One region of the Idiomarina sp. ST20R2A10 genome, then DNA from elsewhere that is predicted to be linked to it. Evidence: predicted binding sites of a transcription regulator. Region 1 holds the regulator's gene; the other holds the start of a gene.
What was found. Region 1 encodes FliA, which starts transcription of late flagellar genes. Its sites were predicted from a motif close to CTAAAGNTNNNNNNNNNNNNGCCGATA; they were not measured.
Positions count from the first base shown of each region.

Region 2: a site for FliA is predicted at 1,571-1,597, ahead of ACP7H9_RS11915 (DUF5610 domain-containing protein). Genes of this name have one in related genera too.

Region 1 covers NZ_JBNIEY010000008.1:27,436-38,553, reverse strand. Annotated here, with positions in the region: gene flhA (flagellar biosynthesis protein FlhA) at 1-1,630, shown strand, start outside; gene flhF (flagellar biosynthesis protein FlhF) at 1,643-2,977, shown strand; gene ACP7H9_RS11180 (MinD/ParA family protein) at 3,034-3,906, shown strand; gene ACP7H9_RS11175 (RNA polymerase sigma factor FliA) at 3,899-4,624, shown strand; gene cheY (chemotaxis response regulator CheY) at 4,662-5,045, shown strand; gene ACP7H9_RS11165 (protein phosphatase CheZ) at 5,059-5,808, shown strand; gene ACP7H9_RS11160 (chemotaxis protein CheW) at 5,822-7,972, shown strand; gene ACP7H9_RS11155 (protein-glutamate methylesterase/protein-glutamine glutaminase) at 7,988-9,148, shown strand; gene ACP7H9_RS11150 (ParA family protein) at 9,161-9,937, shown strand; gene ACP7H9_RS11145 (chemotaxis protein CheW) at 9,941-10,792, shown strand; gene ACP7H9_RS11140 (chemotaxis protein CheW) at 10,814-11,118, shown strand, end outside.
Region 2 covers NZ_JBNIEY010000009.1:74,145-85,262, forward strand. Annotated here, with positions in the region: gene ACP7H9_RS11895 (DUF3024 domain-containing protein) at 1-340, shown strand, start outside; gene ACP7H9_RS11900 (DUF6429 family protein) at 399-623, shown strand; gene ACP7H9_RS11905 (hypothetical protein) at 686-976, shown strand; gene ACP7H9_RS11910 (hypothetical protein) at 1,183-1,527, shown strand; gene ACP7H9_RS11915 (DUF5610 domain-containing protein) at 1,655-2,251, shown strand; gene ACP7H9_RS11920 (hypothetical protein) at 2,429-2,749, shown strand; gene ACP7H9_RS11925 (hypothetical protein) at 2,746-2,982, shown strand; gene ACP7H9_RS11930 (hypothetical protein) at 2,979-3,293, shown strand; gene ACP7H9_RS11935 (zinc-dependent peptidase) at 3,335-4,102, shown strand; gene ACP7H9_RS11940 (DUF748 domain-containing protein) at 4,136-6,496, opposite strand; gene blaOXA (class D beta-lactamase) at 6,713-7,516, shown strand; gene ACP7H9_RS11950 (hypothetical protein) at 7,564-7,938, shown strand; gene ACP7H9_RS11955 (DUF6892 domain-containing protein) at 7,962-9,419, shown strand; gene lepB (signal peptidase I) at 9,427-9,921, shown strand; gene ACP7H9_RS11965 (alpha/beta fold hydrolase) at 10,045-11,040, shown strand; gene ACP7H9_RS11970 (superoxide dismutase) at 11,092-11,118, opposite strand, start outside.

The DNA of each region.
Region 1 (11,118 bases):
CGCGGGCCTAATTAACCAGGAAGAAGCCAAAGCACGACGCAGCGATGTAACCCGTGAGGCTGACTTTTACGGCTCCATGGATGGTGCCAGTAAGTTCGTAAAAGGGGATGCCATAGCCGGTATCCTTATTCTCTTTATTAACATTATCGGCGGTCTGCTCATTGGTATGATCCAGTACGGTCTGACCTTCAATGAGGCAGTGGAAGTTTATACGCTGTTAACCATTGGTGATGGCCTGGTAGCACAAATTCCGTCATTGTTACTGTCAGTTGCGACCGCCATTATCATTACGCGTGAAAATAACAGCCAGGACATGGGCGATGCAGTTGTTCTGCAATTGCTCGATAACCCTAAGGTTTTGGTCATTACCAGCGCGGTATTGTTTGCCATGGGGGTTATTCCCGGTATGCCGCATTTTGCCTTTTTAAGCATGTCTGCGGTGTTAGCCGGCGCGGCTTACTTTAAACTTAAGAAAACCAAGACTGAAGAAGGCGAACTGGTTGAAAAAGAACAGGAGCAGCAAGTTCAGCAGGCGCAACAAAAAGAGCTCAGCTGGGATGACGTACGCCACGTTGACACTATAGGTCTGGAAGTTGGTTATCGCTTAATTCCTTTGGTGGATAAGCAGCAGGGCGGTGAATTGCTGTCACGCATTAAAGGTGTACGTAAGAAGCAGTCTCAAGAGTTTGGTTTTCTTGTTCCGGCCGTACATATTCGGGACAACCTCGATTTAGGCCCCAACAGTTACCGCATTACTCTTATGGGTGTGACCATGGGTGAAGCTGAAATTCGTCATGACTGGGAGATGGCGATTAACCCGGGTCAGGTATTCGGTGAGCTGGACGGTGAGAAGACAAAAGATCCGGCCTTTGGCCTGGATGCTGTCTGGATCCGTCCTGAGCAACGCGAGCACGCTCAAACTCTGGGTTATACCGTGGTTGACGCTGCAACTGTAGTCGCTACTCACTTAAGTCAGATTGTAACCAACCATGCATCTCAGCTGCTGGGCCACGAAGAAGCACAAGAATTGCTGGATCGTCTGGGGCGTACTCATCCTAAGCTGGTTGAGGGGCTGATTCCGGATCTATTGTCACTGGGCAACTTTGTGAAAGTACTGCAGAACTTACTGGACGAAGGCATCGCGATTCGGGATATGCGCACTATTGTACAAACTTTGGTTGAGTATGCAGGACGTAGCCAGGACCCAGAAGTACTGACGGCTGCAGTCAGAATTTCACTGCGTCGGTTAATTGTTCAGGACATTGCTGAAGGGGCGGCGGAATTGCCCGTCATAACTTTGGCACCAGAGTTGGAACAGATGTTGCATCAGTCACTGCAAATGGCTGGTAATGACGGAAATCAGCAAGGCGCCGGAATCGAACCTGGTTTGGCCGAACGCCTGCAACAGTCATTACGCGAAGTGCATCAGCAGCAGGAAATGAACGGGGAACCTTCAGTACTGCTGACCTCAGGGCTTTTACGGTCAACCATGGCGCGTTTTGCGCGTCACGCTACCGATGGTATGCGCGTGTTGTCCTATCAGGAAGTACCGGATGATAAACAAATTCGCATTGTCAGCTCAATTGGTGGACAACAAAACGGTGGTGAACAAACCGCCACACAAGAGTAACGGGAGTCGCTTGTGAAGATTAAACGCTTTTTTGCCGAAGATATGCGCCGTGGATTGCAACAGGTTAAAGAAACCTTAGGTCCGGATGCGATTATCCTGTCCAATAAGAAAGTAAACGGTGGTATTGAGCTGGTTGCAGCCATTGACCCCGATGCGCAACAGGCACAGCCAATGGCTGATCAGGCCCCAAATGAGCCGGCTGCGTCAAAGACACCGGAAGTGCCGGCTGAGTCTTTGCAAGAGCTGTTGCAACGTCAGGCACAGGTTGCACAGCCCACACAGCCCACTGCTGCGCAAGCGACTACTGAACCGGCACAACGGCCAGAGCCGAAAGCCGAGCCACAAGAATTTAACGCTTCTCAACTCAGCGACGATATTTTTCCTGAACAAGTAAACGCACCGGCAGCAGACGACTCCCAGGCCATTGCTGAACTTCGCTCTCAGGTCAATGGAATTCGTCAGTTGCTGGAACACCAGTTAAGCGGCTTGATGAAACAAGAAATGGATCGTGAAGAACCAACCCGCTCTATGCTGATGAACCGCTTAATGGATATGGGCTTGAGCGAGCGAGTTGCCGACCAGATTGCCTGTTTTATTCCTGAAGGCGGATCAGATGATGAAGCCTGGGAACAGACTCTGCATTTATTAGAAGGTCAGCTGAATACGACCTCTGACGACATTTTGACGCGCGGTGGAGCGGTTGCGTTAGTCGGCCCTACCGGTGTCGGTAAAACCACGACCATTGCGAAGTTAGCCGCTCGTTATGCGCAACGCCATGGTGCCGATAAAGTGGCTTTAATTACCACCGACACCTTTCGTATTGGTGCCAGTGAACAATTACAAACCTATGGTCGTATCATAGGGTGTCCGGTCAAAGTGGCAAAAAATGCACAGGAACTGGCAGATGCATTACTTGCGCTACGTCAAAAAAGTCTTATTTTGATTGATACGGCAGGCATGGGTCAACGCGACAAGCGTTTGAACGAACAGTTAAGCCAGCTTATTCAGAATTCACGATTGCGGATTCGTCCTTACCTGGTGTTGTCTGCAACATCACAAAGCCAGGTGCTGATGGATGCGGTTAAACAATTTAAAGCACTGCCTTTGTCTGGTTGCATTTTTACTAAGCTGGACGAATGCTTAAGTTTAGGTGAGAGTATCAGCGTAGCAATAGAACATGGCTTACCGGTTGGTTATTTAACAAATGGTCAGCAAGTACCTGAAGACATTCGGGTAGCGGATGCCAACTTTATGGTTGCCGAGGCTGAGCGGCTGCTTGATAAAAGCATTTGTTCCTCAGTGTCAGACGTGCCAAAATCGTACTGGAATGAGGCGTTTTCTCGCTGAATTAGCCAATATAATATGAAGCTGTTATCAATCTAGTCAGAAAAGAGATACGCCCGATGGATCAAGCAAGCGGTCTGCGAAGAATGAAACAATCGAAAGTAAAAGTTATTGCGGTAACTGGTGGTAAAGGCGGCGTTGGGAAAACCAACGTGTCGCTGAATATGGCTATCGCAATGGCAAAGCAGGGCAAACGAGTATTAGTGCTGGATGCCGACTTAGGTCTGGCTAACGTCGATGTTATGTTAGGCCTGCGGGTTGAGCGCAACCTTTCTCATGTGTTGAGTGGGCAGTGTGAGCTGGAAGATATTCTGATTGAAGGCCCGGCAGGAATTAAAATTGTTCCGGCAACATCGGGAACGCGTTCTATGGTGGACTTGAGTGAATCTGAGCATGCTGGATTAATAAGAGCCTTCAGCCAGCTTCAGGGAAACTATGACGTATTAATTGTCGATACCGCAGCGGGTATTGGTAATACCGTTGTCAGCTTTGCCAGAGCGTCACAGGATGTTTTATTAGTGGTTTGTGATGAACCCACATCAATTACTGATGCTTATGCACTGATCAAAGTATTGAGCCGGGAGCAAGGCCTGTTTAAATTCAAGGTGGTTGCCAATATGGTAAGAAATCTGCGCGACGGACAAGTATTGTTCAATAAATTGACTAAAGTAACCGATCGGTTTTTAGACGTTGCTTTAGAGCTTGCCGCGATTATACCTTTTGATGACAACTTGCGTTTAGCTGTTAGAAAACAACAACCTATGGTACTGGCTTATCCAAAATCACCAGCCTCTTTAGCGATAAAAGCGTTGGCTAAGAAAGCCATTGACTGGCCTGTTCCGGCTCAAGCCGGCGGGCATTTAGAATTTTTTCTTGAACAATTGATAACTTCTGCCGATAACGAGAGTAAGCGGGATGTTGCCAATGAATAAAGCTGCCGTTTATGCCGCCACTGCTGACAACCGGAATGCCATTATTGAACAGCATACCGGGCTGGTTAAGCGTATTGCACACCATATGATGGCTAGACTTCCAGCCAGTGTGCAAGTGGATGATTTGATCCAGGCGGGCATGATTGGCTTATTAGAAGCTGCGCGTAACTTTGATAACACTAAAGGCGCCAGTTTCGAAACTTTTGCCGGCATTCGCATTCGTGGTGCGATGCTGGACGAAATTCGTCGTGGTGATTGGGCTCCGCGCTCGGTTCATCGTAATCATCGGCGTGTACTGGAAGCCATTCGTCAGGTTGAAAATGAAACCGGACGCGATGCAAAAGACACGGAAGTGGCCGCAAAGCTGAATATGGGTATGGATGAATATCATCATATTTTGCGGGATGTCAGCACGGGACGAATCGTTGGTATTGAAGATCTTGGTGTATCAGAAGATGCTATCATGCCAGAGCAGGTAACGGGTTCAGCTTATGAGCCACAAAGAGATGTTGAGAACGCGGCGTTTCATAAAGCGCTGGTTTCGACAATATCTTCGTTACCAGAACGTGAAGCTTTGGTGCTTTCGTTGTATTATGACGAAGAATTGAATTTAAAAGAGATAGGTGAAGTGCTGAGCGTGAGTGAATCACGAGTCAGTCAAATTCACAGTCAGGCAATGTTGCGACTGAAGTCGCGAATGCAAAATTGGGTTGAATAAACTTTGGTTGTAATCGAGAGCCTCAGTGGAGGGTGCTTTGGATAAAAATATGAAAATTCTCGTTGTGGACGACTTCTCTACAATGAGACGAATCATTAAGAACTTACTTCGTGATCTTGGCTTTACCAATATACAGGAAGCCGATGACGGTAATACCGCATTGCCCATGTTGCAGAACGGTGATTTCGACTTTGTCGTAACCGACTGGAATATGCCGGGTATGCAGGGAATCGACTTGCTGCGTGAAATTCGCAAGGACGATAACCTGGCTCATTTACCTGTGTTAATGGTAACAGCGGAAGCCAAGCGAGAGCAGATCATTATGGCAGCTCAAGCTGGAGTAAATGGTTATATTGTTAAACCATTTACAGCCGTAACGTTGAAAGAAAAGCTCGACAAGATTTTCGAACGAATCAGCTAAAGGGCGAACGACTATGTCTGATAACGCCCATGATATTTCTCTGGAGCAAGCCAAGGAATTAGTAGCCTTGCTTGAAGACGGGAAACAACAGCAGGCTAACCAATTACTGGAAGATGTTTACAACCGTCGTAATGACAAGTTGTTTACCTCTGTAGGCCAGTTAACAAGAGACCTCCACGAAGCGCTCCAGGACTTTCAGGTTGACCCTCGCATTGTGCAAATGACGCAGGATGATCTTCCGGACGCGCAAAATCGTCTGCTGTATGTCATTGAAAAAACTGAAGACGCCGCGAATCGCACGATGGATGCTGTAGAAGCCTGTCTGCCACTTGCAGACGACATGCATCACCGTGTTGAGAAAGTGATGCCGGCCTGGAACCGGTTGATGAGCAATGATATTCAGATAAATGAATTCAAGTCTTTATGTCATGAGGTCGATGACGTACTTAAGCGCTGTGGTGAAAACATGCCTCAAGTGCACGGGTTAATGACTGAAGTGCTTATGGCGCAAGATTTTCAGGATATTACCGGACAAGTTATTCGTCGGGTTATTCAATTGGTTGAAGACGTTGAAAAGAACCTGATTGAATTGCTGAAGATATTTGGTAAAGAAGAAGAACGTCGTAACGCGGAAAAAGCAGGGTCTGCGCCTAAGAAAGATGCAGCCCATGCCGAAGGCCCAATTATCGATGCTGATCAACGCGATGACGTGGTTGGCGGACAAGACGAAGTGGACGATTTGTTGTCCAGTTTAGGTTTCTAGGAGCATCAGTCGCATGAGCTTTGATATGGACGAAGACATTCTGCAGGATTTTTTGATCGAGGCTGGAGAGATCCTCGAGCAACTGTCTGAACAGCTAGTTGAACTGGAAAATGATCCGCAAAACAAAGATCTGTTGAATGCTATTTTCCGTGGCTTTCATACGGTTAAAGGTGGTGCCGGGTTCCTGTCTCTGGGAGCTCTGGTTGATACCTGTCATGGTGCGGAAAACGTATTCGATACCCTGCGTAATGGTCAACGTACGGTCACTTCCGACCTGATGGACGTGATTCTTCAGTCTTTGGATACTATCAATACTCAGTTTGCGCAGGTGCGCGCCAAAGAAGAACCTGAAGCAGCTTCACCGGAGTTGCTGGAATTATTGCATAAGTTGAGTGAACCAGAGTCTGAGGACGAAGCGCCTATAGAGGTTCCAAAAGATGAACCTGCCGAGGAAACAGATCCGGAACCAGAACCTGCAGCAGAAGAAAGCAGCAGCGACAGCATTGATGAAATTCAGGACGATGAGTTTGAAGCGTTGCTGGATGAGTTACACGGTGAAGGCAAAGGTCCCGGAAAAGAAGACAAGCCAGCGGCGTCCAAGCCCAAGGTAAATGAAGACAGTGATGAGATTTCAGATGATGAATTTGAGTCATTGCTGGATGAACTTCATGGGAGCGGCAAAGCGCCTCAAAGTGCTGAGAAAAAACAAGAAAAGCAGAAAGAGCCCGCAAAAGACGACGAAATAACAGACGACGAATTTGAATCCTTGCTGGACGAGTTGCATGGCAGTGGCAAAGCGCCGACGCCGAAAGGTGATAAGCCGGCTAACGAGCCTGCGCCGAAAAAGCCTGAACCCAAAGCGCAGCCAAAACCTGCGGCAAAGCCAGCATCTAAGCCAGAAGCTAAGCCAGAGCCGAAATCAGAGCCTAAAGCGAAACCAGCAGCGGCTCAGCCGGTGGATAAAAAGCCAGCTGCACCAGCGCCAGCTCCAGTTGAGACTACTGTGCGGGTTGATACCAAGCGCTTAGACGAAATTATGAATATGGTCGGTGAGCTGGTACTGGTCAGAAACCGTCTGTTGAGCCTGAGTAATTCTGACGAGTCAGACAGTGCTGAAATGGGCAAAGCTATTTCAAACCTGGATGTTGTCACTGGTGACTTGCAGGGCGCAGTGATGAAAACCCGGATGCAGCCAATTAAGAAAGTATTTGGTCGCTTCCCCCGGGTTGTCCGTGACCTGGCTCGTAGCCTGAAGAAAGAAATCAATCTTGAGATGTACGGTGAAGAAACCGATTTAGATAAGAACTTAGTTGAGGCTCTGGCCGATCCTTTGGTGCATTTGGTTCGTAACTCTGTCGACCATGGTATTGAAATGCCGGATGAGCGTGAAGCGAATGGTAAGTCGCGCTCTGGAACCGTTACTTTGTCGGCGTCTCAGGAAGGCGACCATATTATGCTGTCGATTAAAGACGATGGTGCCGGTATGGACGCTGAAAAACTGAGAGGCATTGCCGTTAAAAAAGGCATTATGGACGCAGACTCCGCTGCACGTTTAAGCGATGAAGATGCTTATAACTTGATTTTCGCGGCAGGTTTCTCGACCAAAGAGCAAGTTTCGGATATTTCCGGTCGTGGTGTTGGCATGGATGTGGTTAAGACCAAAATCAGTCAGCTTAACGGTAGCGTTAAAATTAATTCAGAGTTAGGTAAAGGTACTGAGCTCTTGATTAAAGTGCCACTGACTCTGGCAATATTGCCGACGCTAATGGTCGCCGTAAAAGATCAGACTTTTGCTTTGCCGCTTGCTGTTGTCAGCGAAATTATCGACCTGGATATGAAACGCACTAATACCGTAGACGGACAGTTGACTCTCATTGTACGTAACCGGGCGATTCCGTTGTTCTTCCTGGAAAAATGGCTAGTCCGTAACCATGATGGTTCAAGTCGTAAAGAACAGGGTCATGTAGTGGTTGTGCAAATTGGTAACCAACAAGTTGGCTTTGTGGTGAACGCACTGATTGGTCAGGAAGAAGTGGTTATTAAACCCTTAGATAAGTTACTGCAGGGTACGCCAGGAATGGCCGGAGCAACAATTACCAGCGATGGTGGTATTGCTCTGATAGTTGATGTGCCCAGCATGCTTAAGTATTACGCCAAAAGATAACGGGACAAACCGTTCATGACTGTAAAAGTTCTCGTGGTAGACGACTCGGCGTTTTTCAGACGCCGGGTAACTGAGATTTTAGAAGACAATACCAACATTAAAGTGATTGGTAGTGCGAATAATGGCGAAGAAGCGGTAGAACAAAGCCGAACCCTTAAGCCGGACGTTATTACCATGGACATTGAAATGCCGGTAATGAACGGCATTGATGCTGTAAAAGCCATTATGAGCAGCAATCCTTGTCCTATTTTGATGTTCAGCTCGCTGACTCATGAGGGGGCGACAGCAACGCTGAACGCACTCGAGGCGGGAGCTGCGGACTTTCTGCCGAAGAAGTTTGAAGATATCGCCCGTAACCGCGACGAGGCAGTAAAAACTCTACAGGATCGCGTTATAGCGATTGCTAGGCAGCCGGTAAGCCGAACGTCTGCGCGGCCATCAACACCGCCGCCTGTTGCGAAGCAACCCGAACGTCCGTCAGAGCCCACTACAGCGCTGGATCGTATTCGGCAACGTAATAATGAGCTGCAAAGTCAGCGCGAAAGTGATGCGCGTACAGCGACATCGGCTGGTGCATTAACAATAAACCGGGCTTATCAATTACTGGCGATAGGAACCTCAACCGGTGGCCCTGTCGCATTGCAAAAAATACTCACCCAATTGCCCGGCAATTTTCCTTACCCTATTGTTATGGTTCAACATATGCCTGCGGCTTTTACCAAGGCCTTTTCACAGCGTCTGGATGGTCTGTGTCAGGTGCATGTTAAAGAAGCCGAAGACGGTGATGTGCTAAAAGCCGGAACCGCGTATTTAGCGCCAGGTGGCAAACAGATGATGGTTGAAGGCCGCCCGGGTAGCGCAAGACTAAGAATAAAAGATGACACTAGCGGGCGCATTACTTATAAGCCGAGTGTCGATTTAACCTTTGCCAGCTTATCGAAAACCTATATGGGCAAAGTGCTGGGCGTGATTTTAACCGGCATGGGAGCAGACGGGCGTGATGGCTCACGTATGCTGAAAGACCAGGGCGCGACTATTTGGGCTCAGGATCAGGCCAGCTGCGTTGTATACGGGATGCCACAAGCGGTTGCCCAGGCCGGCATTTCAACCCGCAGTATCAGTCTCGAAGGAATGGCAAAGGCTATTATGAAAGAAGTCGGTTACAGCGGCTTATAGCAGGATGAGTGAATGATCGTATGGACGGTAGCTAATCAAAAAGGCGGGGTCGGCAAGACCACCACAACCGTTGCGCTGGCAGGCCTATTGGCTGAACAGGGTAAGCGAGTCCTTTGTATTGATACTGATCCCCATGCGTCATTAACCTATTATTTTGGCATTGATTCAGAATCGTTGGAGTCCGGCTCCTTCGATGTCTTCAGCGCCGGCAAAGTTGTAACCGCAGATTTGATGCGCCGCAGTATTTTGTCTACCCAGTTTAAGCATCTGAGTGTTATGCCTGCCACTATGGCTCTGGCTACGCTGGATCGTAAACTTGGTACTCAGGACGGCATGGGACTGGTCTTAAAACGTGGCCTGGCAATGATCGCTGACGATTTCGACTATGTGCTTATTGATGTGCCGCCGGTGCTGGGTGTTCTTATGGTCAACGCACTTGCCTGTTGCCAGAGAGTATTGATTCCGGTTCAAACCGAGTTTTTAGCGCTAAAAGGGTTAGAGCGCATGATGCGAACCTTGACACTAGTTCATAAGTCTCGCGGCGAGAATTACGCTTATACGATTATCCCAACACTTTATGACAAACGAACCAATGCATCTTTGCAAACGTATAAGAAGCTCATTGCACGTTATGGTCGCTCGGTCTGGAATGGCATGATCCCAATAGATACGAAATTCCGCGATGCCTCTAATGAGCAGCTCACGCCTTCTGCTTATGCACCGAAATCGCGAGGGGTGTTGGCTTACCAGTCACTATTAACTAATTTGAAGCAGCTGGAAGAGCGTTGATTTATGACAACTAAACGCGATAACAGTGAAGCCGCTATGGCAGAATACCTCAACGCTTTACTGCTTGAGGAAGAAACGGTTGAGTTTGACAATGAACCGGTTAAACGGTTGTTAGAGCAAGCGGCACCGAAAATTCAGGCGGTTGCTGAGGAAGAAACGGTTAGCTTAAACCGTGAACAGGATTTATTACCTTTAGTTTCTGCAAAAGCGGACGATAGCTATCAAGAACCAGAGGTTGAAACGGTAACAGAAGTTGAAACAGAAACTGTTGACCTGACAACCACTGAGACAGACATTGATACGGAAGTACATACTGACACCGAAACGGAAGTGGAAACTGAAGTTTTTGAGGTTTCTGAGCCTCCAGCGGAGCCACTTCCCGATGCGATGTCAGAGTATATGGAACAGGACTTTCAGGCTTTATTTTTTAAAGTCGCAGGCTTAACTCTTGCTGTGCCGCTAAAAAGTCTGGGGGGTATCCATCAACTGGGCAAAATTAGTCCGCTGATGGGAAAACCTAAGTGGTTCCGCGGTATTATGACCGAGCGTGACAATAAACTGCAGGTGGTTGATACGGCTCGTTGGGTCATGCCGGAAAAATGTACGCCGGAGCTGGAAGAGAGTTTAGATTATCAGTATCTAATTACTTTGAATGACAGCCCATGGGGACTGTTGTGTGAGGAATTAGTGACCAGTGAACCTTTGCAGCCACAATCGATTCAGTGGCGTAAGGAATCAAATAATAAGCGACCCTGGCTTGCCGGGGTTGTCCGTGACAGAATGTGTGCATTGCTGGATGTTAACGCATTGATTACACTTCTGGATAAAGGTCTGGGACATATCCAGCAAGATTAATAACGCATGGCGGAGTAAGAGATGAGTAAAGATAATCGCGCTATCAAGAATGAAACTGACGTTGATGGGAATGACGAAGTTCTGCAGTGGGTAACTTTCCAGCTGGAACAGGAAACTTACGGTATCAATGTAATGCAGGTTCAGGAAGTGCTGCGCTACAGCGAAATTGCTCCCGTACCCGGCGCACCCAGTTATGTATTAGGTATTATCAATTTGCGCGGTAACGTGGTTACAGTTATTGATACGCGCCTTCGCTTTGGCTTGCAGACAACCGAAGTCACTGACAATTCACGTATTGTGATCATTGAGTCTGAACAGCAGGTTAT
Region 2 (11,118 bases), on a different contig from region 1:
AACTGAATTTGAGGTCAAAAAAATAGAGAAAGCCGGAGAAGCATTTCTTGCTAAACACCGGCCACCGCCAAGTATAAGAAGTGATCTAGATATTGGTTGGCGCCTGGAAAAGCAATCTATTTATATTTTTGAAACTCGACCAGTTTGGAATAATCCATCTGAATATCAGAATTTGGATATCGCAAAATCTACCTTTGTTCGCAGTCAGGGTGTTTGGAAAATTTACTGGATGCGGAGTGATTTAAAGTGGCATGCCTACGAGCCTAAAAGCCAGGTAAAAACAATTGACCAAGTTTTTAAAGTTGTAAGTGAAGATGAGTTTTGTTGTTTTTTCGGATAAGCCGTATAGGAAACCGCTAAGTTCTCCATTAAACAAAGCCATCATTGGAGGATGATCTATGGCAATTGACGAAGATAAAATCGATGAGTCCGTTTTGGCTTTGCTATATCTAGCATTGCATGATGACAGTCGGGCTTGGAAGTCTTTTGACTGGGATGCAATGAACCGACTTCACGAAAAAGGACTCATTGGTAACCCGGTCGGTAAGGCAAAGTCTGTTGTGTTCACCGAGGAAGGATTAAAAGAGTCAGAGCGCTTGTTTCGGGAGTTGTTTACCACTTGATTACTAAATGTCCACTAAGTGTCCACCCGTATGTTCAAAGGTTATGAGTTAAGGAGCTATTATTGAATTCAATGGATCTTAAACGGGCGGAAAAACTGTCTTTCAACTTACTCATAGCATCCGTAGCGCTGGCCGTGCTTATTTTTCTAGTAGTAAGTTTGACTGGTGACGGTTGGGCTCAAATTGCTGGTTTTTTTATGGGATTTTGCGTTGGCGGCTTTTTGGCTGTAGTTCCTGCACTATATTCTGGTTATATTCTAATAAAAACGAATGCGAGTTCAGCTAACCTAAAGTCAGTTTTAGCACTCTCAGTTGTGTGGTTTATGACAGTATGCGCTTTATATGTCTTTTAGAAGATAACAAATTATGACAACCCTTATAACCGTAATTGCCGTTTTGCTACTCGCAGCAGTATTAAACTTCCGGAGGTTTCGGTGATTGTCAGGAAAATGGAAGAGAGGGATCTTGAAGCTGTAAGCGCCATCTGCCTAGCCTCGTTTCTTCAATCTGTAGCTGATAGCTTGTCTGATGAGAGCTACAAAAAGAAAAGGAGTATCGAATGGAGTATTTTTACTTACTAAGCTTATTAGGGCCGCTTTCATTAGTTGTTGTTCTTTTTATGCTTCGCTCATCGCGTTTAAATAATCCCGAACATGTTTTGCAAGAAACGGGAGATTCTGTACGGATTCTTCATACTCCTTTGGCCAGGGTCGTGCCCTCTCTGGGGAAACTCATTAACAAACACAAGGTAGCTCGTATTCAGAAAGCTGACAGAATTGTGACTGTTTTCAATCAGAGCTCAAATGCAATTGATATCACTCTGTCGAAAAAGCACCCCGACGTGGTGTTTAACCGAGCTGGTTCGTTATTTCCAAATGCTGAGAAAGTGGTTATCAATAGCTAGTAATGAGCATACTTGGGCTGGTCAATGCTGCTGTGGAAAAAGATTAAACTTTAACCAGTAGCTGCCGTTAACAAGTTACGGGCTATACTAAAATTAAGCTATAGCCGAACTTTTCAGGAGCAATATTATGTCAATTACTACAGGTAATAGCACCTCCGTAACGGGTTCTGGCAAGCAGAACAGTCCGGCAAAAACCGACGACAACCGTAACAGTATGAAAGAGATGGCGGCGCAGTCTAAGCAGGCAAACAATGCCGGTATTTTGCGCGCTCATGAACGGGTATCGCTGAACAGTAATAATGATTCGCTCAGCTTATTGTACAAAACGGCGCTGGAAGGCATTAACGCCGAGCTGGAACCGGTAATGGGCAAAAACGCCACGCAGAAAATTTACGACTCCGGCGTTGATACTTCTCCTGAGGCCACGGCTGATCGCATTGTTTCTTTTGCGACCAATTTTTATGGCCGCTACAAGGAAATGAACCCGGGCGAATCGGAAGAAGAAACTCTGAATAATTTCATGGAAGCTATTACTGGCGGTATCGAAAAAGGCTTTGATGACGCCAAAAATATTCTTACAGGCTTGCAAGCCTATCAAGGCGAAGTCGAAAGTGGTGTCGACAAAACCTACGATTTAGTCATGAAAGGCCTGGACAGTTTCCGTGAAAAAATGCTGGAACTGGCAGCCGAATCAGAAGAGTCTGAAAATAGTGCTGAGGACTAACCTCAGCGCTTTGCTCCCCGAATACACCTCGGCTAAGTACTTTCGATAAGTTCAGCATCTAACCTTTGAATTGTTGATGTATAGAGTCATCAAGTTAAGTAAATGTGCTGGTAATGTTTTAATTTCAAAAGGTAGTATAGTCTCCTCAATACCCTATGGAATACAAAGGACAAACTGTTGGCTCCCCCTGATCACAACACAGATATTGTAGGAAAGTTTATTGATGTGTCTTTGTATCGGGAGCTTGCAGAGACAATACCGGATGAAAATCTGGAAATTATTGAACAGATTCCCCAGAAAGATAAAGAGCAGATAGTTAATGCTTACAAACCCTACCTGAATGGCATGGAACTCAGCCCTTTTGCCGTCACCTTAGGCGATAACGTGCTTTTTACAAATTCTGTTGGTACTGTCTACTACGTTGATTTTGACTTTGGTGTTTTCGATATGGGTAGATCTCTCGATGAGTTTGTTGCTGAGTTGAAGAGTGGGTTATGAAACACGAACTATGGACTGAAGGTGAAAAATCACAGACGTTTTGTCTTTCCGGCCCTCGGGGTGATAGTGCCCGGGGTTTGTTAGGGCCTGGAGCGAAACTAGCCTGGACCTGCGAAGCTTCATCTTACTTTGAAGCTATGACCAAATATTACGAGTATATGGGTTGGGGAGAATACAAAAGTGGCTTCCCGGAGCAGGATAAAAAAACATATAAAGAGCTGGGCTGGGAATGAAACTGAGTATTGGAATAATCATCGCTATTTTCCTGGTGATATCGGGTCTATGGGCTGCCGATATTGCTAGTGATCGTGGCAATAAAGTAAAAATTACGGAAGCTGTGTCGGCATACAGCAATTGGGAATGTGGCTACTCCAATAAGTCGGGGTGCAGCGTTGTATTCGATGTTCCGGCCGGAACTGACCATGACGTTAAACGGATACGATACGGCAAAGACTTTATGGCCATTCAGATTAACCAGGATGGTTTAAGCGGCTGGGTGTTTTCAGGGAAAGGAGTGCAAACTCTTGCGAAACCAAGTAGTTAATCAACTTCACTATTGCGTTTCTGTTCAACGCCGAGGACGTTATGTTTAAGCGATTACGCAATTGGTTTGAGAACAGACGCATTAGAAAAATGGGGTTCACGATAAGTGAGTGGGAGTCAGCGGTAGCTGACTGGCCGGTAATGGCGCGCTATCAAGGCGCGGAGCGCGATGCTCTGCGAGATATGGCGTTCCGTTTTCTGGTTCGTAAAAACTTTGCGTCAGGCGGGGATTTTCAGTTCACCGATGCGATGTGCCTAAAAATAGCAACCATGGCTTGTGTGCCCGTTTTGCACCTTGGGTTAGATTGGTACGATCATTTATACACCATTATTCTTTACGAAGGGGACTTTGTTCCTAATCGTCCGTATCGTAGCGACGACGGCGTTGTTCACCCTCAAAGCCCTGGGTTAAGCGGTGAAGCATGGCTGCGCGGTCCGTTAATTCTCTCCTGGCAGTCGGTTTGCCAAACCGGGCCTCATGCTCGTCATGGAAAAGCCAGTAATGTTGTTATTCATGAGTTTGCCCACAAACTCGATATGTTGCGCGATGGTGCTAACGGTGCGCCGCCTATGCATCCGGATATGAAGCCCGGCGAATGGCACGATATTTTTTCGGCTGCCTGGGAAAGGCTGCAGAGCGATTCTATCCATCATAGGCCGTTACCGCTTGATGGCTATTCGTTAACCAGCCCGGCTGAATTTTTCGCGGTATGTAGCGAAACCTTTTTTGAAGACCCTCAGAACATGAAAGAGCACATGCCCGAGGTTTACCGGTTGTTATGTCAGTTCTATCGACAGCGTCCTTGCTGACGAATATTGCTGTGCTCCAACAGCGCGGGCGGCTTAATCCGTTGTAACAGCAAGTTCCATGGCAATCCGTTCGCCTTCTACTGAATCGACTTCCTGAGGCTCTTTAATACGCACCCGCCCAGAGAGTATACCGCTCTCCGAACTGTTGACCAAGGCGTCGCGTACGGCCTCTGCACGTGCATTTGCAATGGCTTTGAGTTCCTCATTTGTAATCGATTGTGCGGCTATTACCTTTTCAGCTAAGTTATTGCGATAGGCCAGAGCGTCGAACTTCGCTTCATTGGATGCTTCACTTGGTTTTTCAGTGAAGCGGTCTTTCAGGGCTTCGAGTTCTGTGTCCGGGTAATGAGAGGAGAATATTGCTTCCATAGCGGCCTGATTCGACTCGCTTGTCAGGCTTGGCTCCTCTATCTCGCGTCCTTCTTCCGCCAGACGTTGTTGTAATACTTTCATCGCTTTATCTTCTTTCAGAGCAGGAGCATCGAAAGCCCGGTTGAATGGACCTGCTAGCCCCAGAGCAAGAGCTGGCCGCTTGTTGAGCGCCTCGCGAAGCTTAGCGATGCGTTCGCGCTGGGGAGGGAGTAAATTGGTACGTCCCTCCGGAAATTCAACTTTACCCATTTCTTCTGAGTCCGCGCCTACAAGATTAGCTAAAAAGCTGAAAGGTGCGGTAACGACAGACTTAATAGCGTCTCCCACAGCCTGTTGGATAACTTTGCCAAAGTCGAACTGCGGGTTGCCAACATCTCCACTCACCGGCAGATTTAGGTCAATGACACCGTCGCTGTCCTGCAGCAATGCAATGGCGAGGTCCAGCGGTAGATCCATAGCGTCGCTGGATTCCATTTTTTCGCCGAGTTTCAGGTCATGTAGCACCAAGTTATTCTGTCCGTCTAGCTTTTCCTCATTAACGGTGTAATCGAGATCAAGATCCATCGTGCCGTCTGCTATTTTTCGGCCAGCGAAGTTCACAGTGTAAGGAGAGTATTCCGGGATCTGAAGGTTACGGAATCTAACATTAATAGTAGTCTGGCGCGTTGGATGCCAGGCGTGAACGGTGCCGTTTACCTGTGCCAGGCCAAATTCTGCTACCTCACCTTCAAGCTTCACCCGTGCAGCCTCAGACGAATCTGAACTCAAAGTAGACACTTCTCCGCTTAGCGTATGAATACTTGTAGAGAAGGGCAGCGGCAGAGAGTTATCGGAAAACTGAACGTCTCCGTCAGAGAGCTCAACACCTTCTATAGTGATACCGAACGGTTCGGTTTCCTCGCTTTTATTTGTATCGCCTTTTGTGTCGGCTGGCGCATGAACGACAAGTTGTCCGAAGTTAGTGGTTTTGTCCTGGTTAATGACCACCCGGCCAGACAAGCCTTTAACGACAATGGGCGCTGTTTCAATCTCTTTGCTTGCTATGTTCAAATCAAACTGTTCGGTTTGAAGGCTATCCCATCCAAGGAGAGTCTCGTCGTTAGAGGCTTCTTTGATATTCAGCGTGTTAATACTGGCAGAGCCTTTAAAAGTAAAAGGTTGTTGTGCATTGGTACTCATTTGCCCATTCAGAGTCAGTGTTCCGTTTTCGAGTTGCACGTTCATAAACTGCTGTAGGTAAGGGGCTGCCTGCTTAAGCGCCAACTCATTAATTTCGGCATTTCCTTCCAGAGCTGGGCTCGGCAATAATTGAAAAGTTCCGTCGAAGGCGAGTTTACCGCCCTTTGTAAGTTGACCATTCAGGCGCAGCGGGAAGCTGGCGTCATTTTGCAGGGTGAAATCTTTTACCCAGAGGCCGATGTTCTGCAAAGCCAGTGATACCTGTTTGGGCTCAGCGTCGTCAGCAGCTGTTACGTCTTTTAGATTGTCAGCAAAACGCAGAACGCCGTTTTCCAACTTAAAGTCTCTGATGCGTAAGGCAGACATTTTCGCAGACTCTTCTTTCCCTGATTCTTTTTTCTCCGATTCTGGATCAGAGCTTTCGGCGGCGAGACGGGATAAGCGCGTTTCACCTGAGATAAAGCGTTCTTCCTGAATCATTAGCTTGTCTATGCGAATTGCGTCGAAAGTCCAGGTTTGGTCAATAATGCTCGACCATTCCAGGTTGACGAACAGATTGCCCCAGCCAAGTAACCGCCGGTCATCTTTGTCATTTAGCGTAACGCCGTTCATTCTAAGCGTTAGTGTATACGGGTTGGTTTGCACCGACTCTATGCGCAACTCACGGCCAAAATCTTCTTTAGCCGTATTCACCGCAACGTACTGGATTACCCAGGGTAGGGCAAAAAAGCCCAGCAAGGTGTAGAGAATAATCAGTACCAACAGCCAGAACCGAACGCGACGCGGGGAGGCCCATTTTTCTCGCAGATAGTTGCCGAATTGACCAAGTGAGCTGCCGTGCATAATAGAGCCTCCGTTAAAGCGAGTAATAATGCACAGTGTAGCCGCCCGAGCGGCCAGCGTCACTTTCGTGTAACGTAAATTTTATTGCGGTACTCTTGCTGGCTATGGTGTAGTAAATAGTTGTGGAACCTAAGGACTGTCGAAGCACCATTTCCACAGATGCCAGTAAAGTAAGCCATAGAATCAAAACGTAGCGCCAGACCTTTTGGAGACAACATGAAATTTAGCTTAATCATGCTTTTTATATTGAGCTTTGCCGCTCCCGTGTGTGCGGAGACTCAGGAGCGCTCTGATTGGGGAAGCGTATTCGAAGAATATGAAGTTCAGGGCACTATTGTCGTAGTCGATGGACGTGAAAATGACCAGACGACATTTGTGTTCGATAAAGAAAGAGCTGCAAAACGGTTTTCACCTGCGTCAACATTTAAGATCCCACACACGCTTTTTGCCCTTGATGCAGGCGTCGTTCAGGACGAGTTTGAGGTGTTTAAGTGGGATGGAGTGGAACGCAGTTTTGCAGGACACAATAGTGACCAGAACCTGCGCTCGGCTATACGTAACTCAACTGTTTGGGTTTATCAGCAGTTCGCAGAAGGCATAGGAGCCGAAAAAGCGAAAAGCTATTTAAAGCGCATTGATTATGGAAATGCAGCTCCGTCTGACGATATCCGTAATTATTGGCTGGATGGGAAGTTGGCTATTTCTGCCAATGAACAGATTGCCTTTTTGCAAAGGCTTTACCGTAACGAATTGCCTTTTGCGGTAGAACATCAGCGGCTAATAAAAGATCTGATGATTGTTGAAGCTGAGCGGAACTGGATTTTGCGGGCAAAAACCGGCTGGGAAGGCAGTTTTGGCTGGTGGGTAGGCTGGGTCGAATGGCCTGAAGGTCCGGTATTTTTCGCATTGAATATCGACACGCCGAACCGCATGGCGGATCTTGGCAAACGTGAAAAAATCACACGTGAGATTTTGACTTCTATTGATGCCTTACCGGGCCGTACAGCTGAAAAGAAATAGTCAACGTCGTTGAAGTGGCGCAACAGAAAAAGTATAAGAAATGAAATATGAACATTGAAATTGAAAGTTACTATGAGTTGTTGGCCTTACATAAGACGCTAATGGCCGTTAAGTTCGACGAATACTCTTCTCTCAAAGACGCGCAAGGTAGCCCTTTGACGGCAAGTCTGGCTTTTAAGGTGTTCGATTTACTCGTCTCATCCAGTTTCGACGACGGCCAGAAAAATCGAGCTCAAGACTGGCTCGATTGGCAGCGCGCCGACAGGAAACGACTGGAAACAAAGTTACTTCTTAAGCATATAGCTGACTCAGCTTGGTGGGGCGAGGCCGCTCCCCAGGAACGAGAAGAGTACGTACGGGACTTCATGGCTCCGCTGATATTGAGCGATGACGCATTTAATGAAATTCTCAAACATGAATAACAACCCTTTGAGGCTTGCACTTAATGGTATTCGAAAACTTTCTTGAGGCAGTTGAAGGCCCTGATCGAGACTTAAACTTTGCGATTAAGTCCGGTAGCAAAAAAACATTAGGCATTATTGGTAAGCTCTCGCAGAACGTGAATGCTTATGATGATGAAGCAAAGCATATACTCGTACGCCAGTTGTTCTCATTGGCTGCCAATATTGACCTTCGTGACAAGAAAAGTGGTCAGCTTATTGCGGCTATTGGAACCTACTTTTTAAAAGCGGCTAAATCGGCAGAGAGTGCGAAATTTATATTTAACGAGTGGTCTAGGCGACTGCTTTATCTGGACTATAACAAGAAAGAAGAGTGTCAGGCGGCGTACCAATGGTTGCTGTTACTAAACCAAAGCGACGGAAGCGCACCGAGCCCGCGTGAGCTGGTAAAAGTATTTGATGAGTCGCAACCTATTCTCAGCGAAATCTACGAGAAAATATCAGCGGTTTCTAATGCCGAAGGTTTGCTGGTTGATAAATCAGGCCTTCAGCCGGGTTACAAGCTCGTCGAAACCTTTTTAACGACTTGTTTTTATCATTCAGACAACTGCCCCTCCAATTATGAGTTATGGGTGCTTAGCTGTGTCGAAAGAGACATTAACTTCGGTAATGGCTTGATTCTGTCTGTATTACAACGCTCCGATGAGCATCCTCAGGTTGTGGCACGGCTCATTGATTTATATATAACCTCTATGGTTGATGAAAACGATGGTGGCATGGCCTGGCGGCTTTTCTTTGATTTATTCGATTCTGAGGAATACCCGGCTCAGCAGCTAAATCAAATAATCGTTTATCTGGAGCCTAAAGTCAGACAGTGGACTGATGAGCAAAACGAGCACGCAATTAATTGTCTATTTGCTCCTGAGCAGGACGAAAATGACTCGGCTAAAAAATTACTCACTGGCTCAAAAGGGGCCGGGAAGCTGGCGAAATTACTGACCTCCAATGGAAGCGGTAGTGGAGCTAAGCAATTATCGGGTCTGCTGGCGCGGGATTTGAGCCCGGCATACAAGCTTCCTACCGGCGGTGAAGCTCAGTTCGAAGATTTGAATTTTAAATTAATGGTTATTGATGAGCTCATGTACATTCATAAGTTGTTGTCTCCTGAATTTAATTTAAGAGACTTCGCTAAAGCCTATGACGCGAGAGAAATTTCAGTTTCAGGTTATGAAAGCATACCTGAGGCTCTGGATTACATGAGGGGGCTGGCTATTCCGAAGGAGCTACTGTCCCGTATTACTCATTTAAGTTATGACGCTTCAAGAGAAATTTACGGTCAGCTAGTACCTTTCTGGGATGGTGAAGATGACCGTTTTGGGGTGTCCTCATTAAGCGACTTAGATAAGTTGGAAAATATTCAGAAAATAGAAGGTTTCAACGAACAGCTGGTTGATTCATTTTCACCAGTTATTGAAAGCAAAAATATAACAGTTATTAAGTAGCTTAAAGATGAGAAAAAATGTTCTTTTAATAATTACGATATTGTTTAGTGTATCTGCTTTTAGCCGTGAATTCGTTCAAAATGGTTCCTCAATGGAGCCGACAATAAAAGCCGGGCAGACAGTTGAAATAGGGATTCTTTCGTCTTTCGGCTATGAACCCAGCCGCTGGGATGTGGTTGTCGTGAAAAATCCTCAGCAATTTAATCTTTTGGTTTTCAGAATTGTAGGTCTTCCTAATGAAACGATTCAGATCGAAGAAGATGGTGTCTATATAAATGATGAGAAAGTAAAGCTACCAGATAAGCTGATTGAGTCTGGAGTGCAGTATTTGCCGGCATCTGCAGTGATAAAAGATAAAAAATATTCTAATAGCTTATATACAACAGGCGAAGAAGAATATTTCCTTCTTGGTGATAACACGGTTAATTCCAACGATAGCCGCTTTGAACTTGGTATTATCCATCGCAGCTTGATACTTAATAAAGTTGAGGGTGATCTCTGATACTGACCTATTCCGCTAGCTTGGAGTGTACTCTTGAGTTTTGCAGATGTCGTAGAAAGGAACTATCGTGTCTAAATGCTGACCGAGATAGTAACGACTATAAGTTAAACTAAGGATTTGCACATGCGTACCTGGATTTATACCGTGTTTACCGTTTTTCTTTTGGGAGCAATAGCTCCTGCTTCTGCTGACGACCATTCGCCGGAATATGATGCCCGCTTAAGTGGCTATTCTTACCCTTTTGAAGTTCATACCTTTGAATTTGACAGCCAGCGACAGAAACTGGAAATGGCTTATATGCACTTACCGGCGAAAGGCGAACAGCCGACGGTTTTGTTGCTGCATGGAAAAAATTTCGCAGCCGACTACTGGGAGAAAACCGCTAACTATCTTCACGAAAAAGGCTACGGGATACTTATGCCGGACCAAATCGGTTTTGGGAAGTCCTCCAAACCGAAGCATTATCAGTTTTCCTTCGAAGCTTTGGCAGATAACACTAAAGGGTTAGTGGAGTCGCTTGGAATCGATAAGCTTGTTGTGATGGGTCATTCTATGGGCGGCATGCTGGCTACCCGCTATGCCCTGAACCATGCCGACAATGTCGAGAAACTGGTGCTGGTTAACCCGGTAGGCCTGGAAGACTATCTGCGTTATGTGCAATACAAAGATCCGGCCTTCTTTTATGAGAACGAGCAGGGCAAAACCATTGATAAAGTCCGGGCCTACCAGAAGAAAAATTACTATGACGGTAAATGGTCAGAGGATTACGAAGCGTTAATTAAAATTCACGAAGGCTGGATAAACGGCGATGACTGGAGCTTGGTTGCCTGGAATAACGCGTTGACTTACGACATGATTTTTACCGGTAATGTATCTAACGAGTTTGACCAATTAACGGTACCAACGCATCTAATTCTGGGAACCCGGGACACCACCGGCCCCGGGCGTGGTTGGAAAAAAGACGGCGTAGACTATGAGCTGGGCCGCTACGACCAATTAGGCGAAATAGTGGTTGAGCAAATTCCTGATGGTTATTTGTATGAGCTGGAAGGCCTTGGTCATATGCCGCAGTTTGAAGCGTTTGACCGTTATCGCGAGCAGTTGGATAATATATTTTAGTAACAAAAAAGGCGCCAAACGGCGCCTTTTTTAATCATTCACAAGTTTGCCTTAAGCAAAGTTCTTGTTCACGAAGTC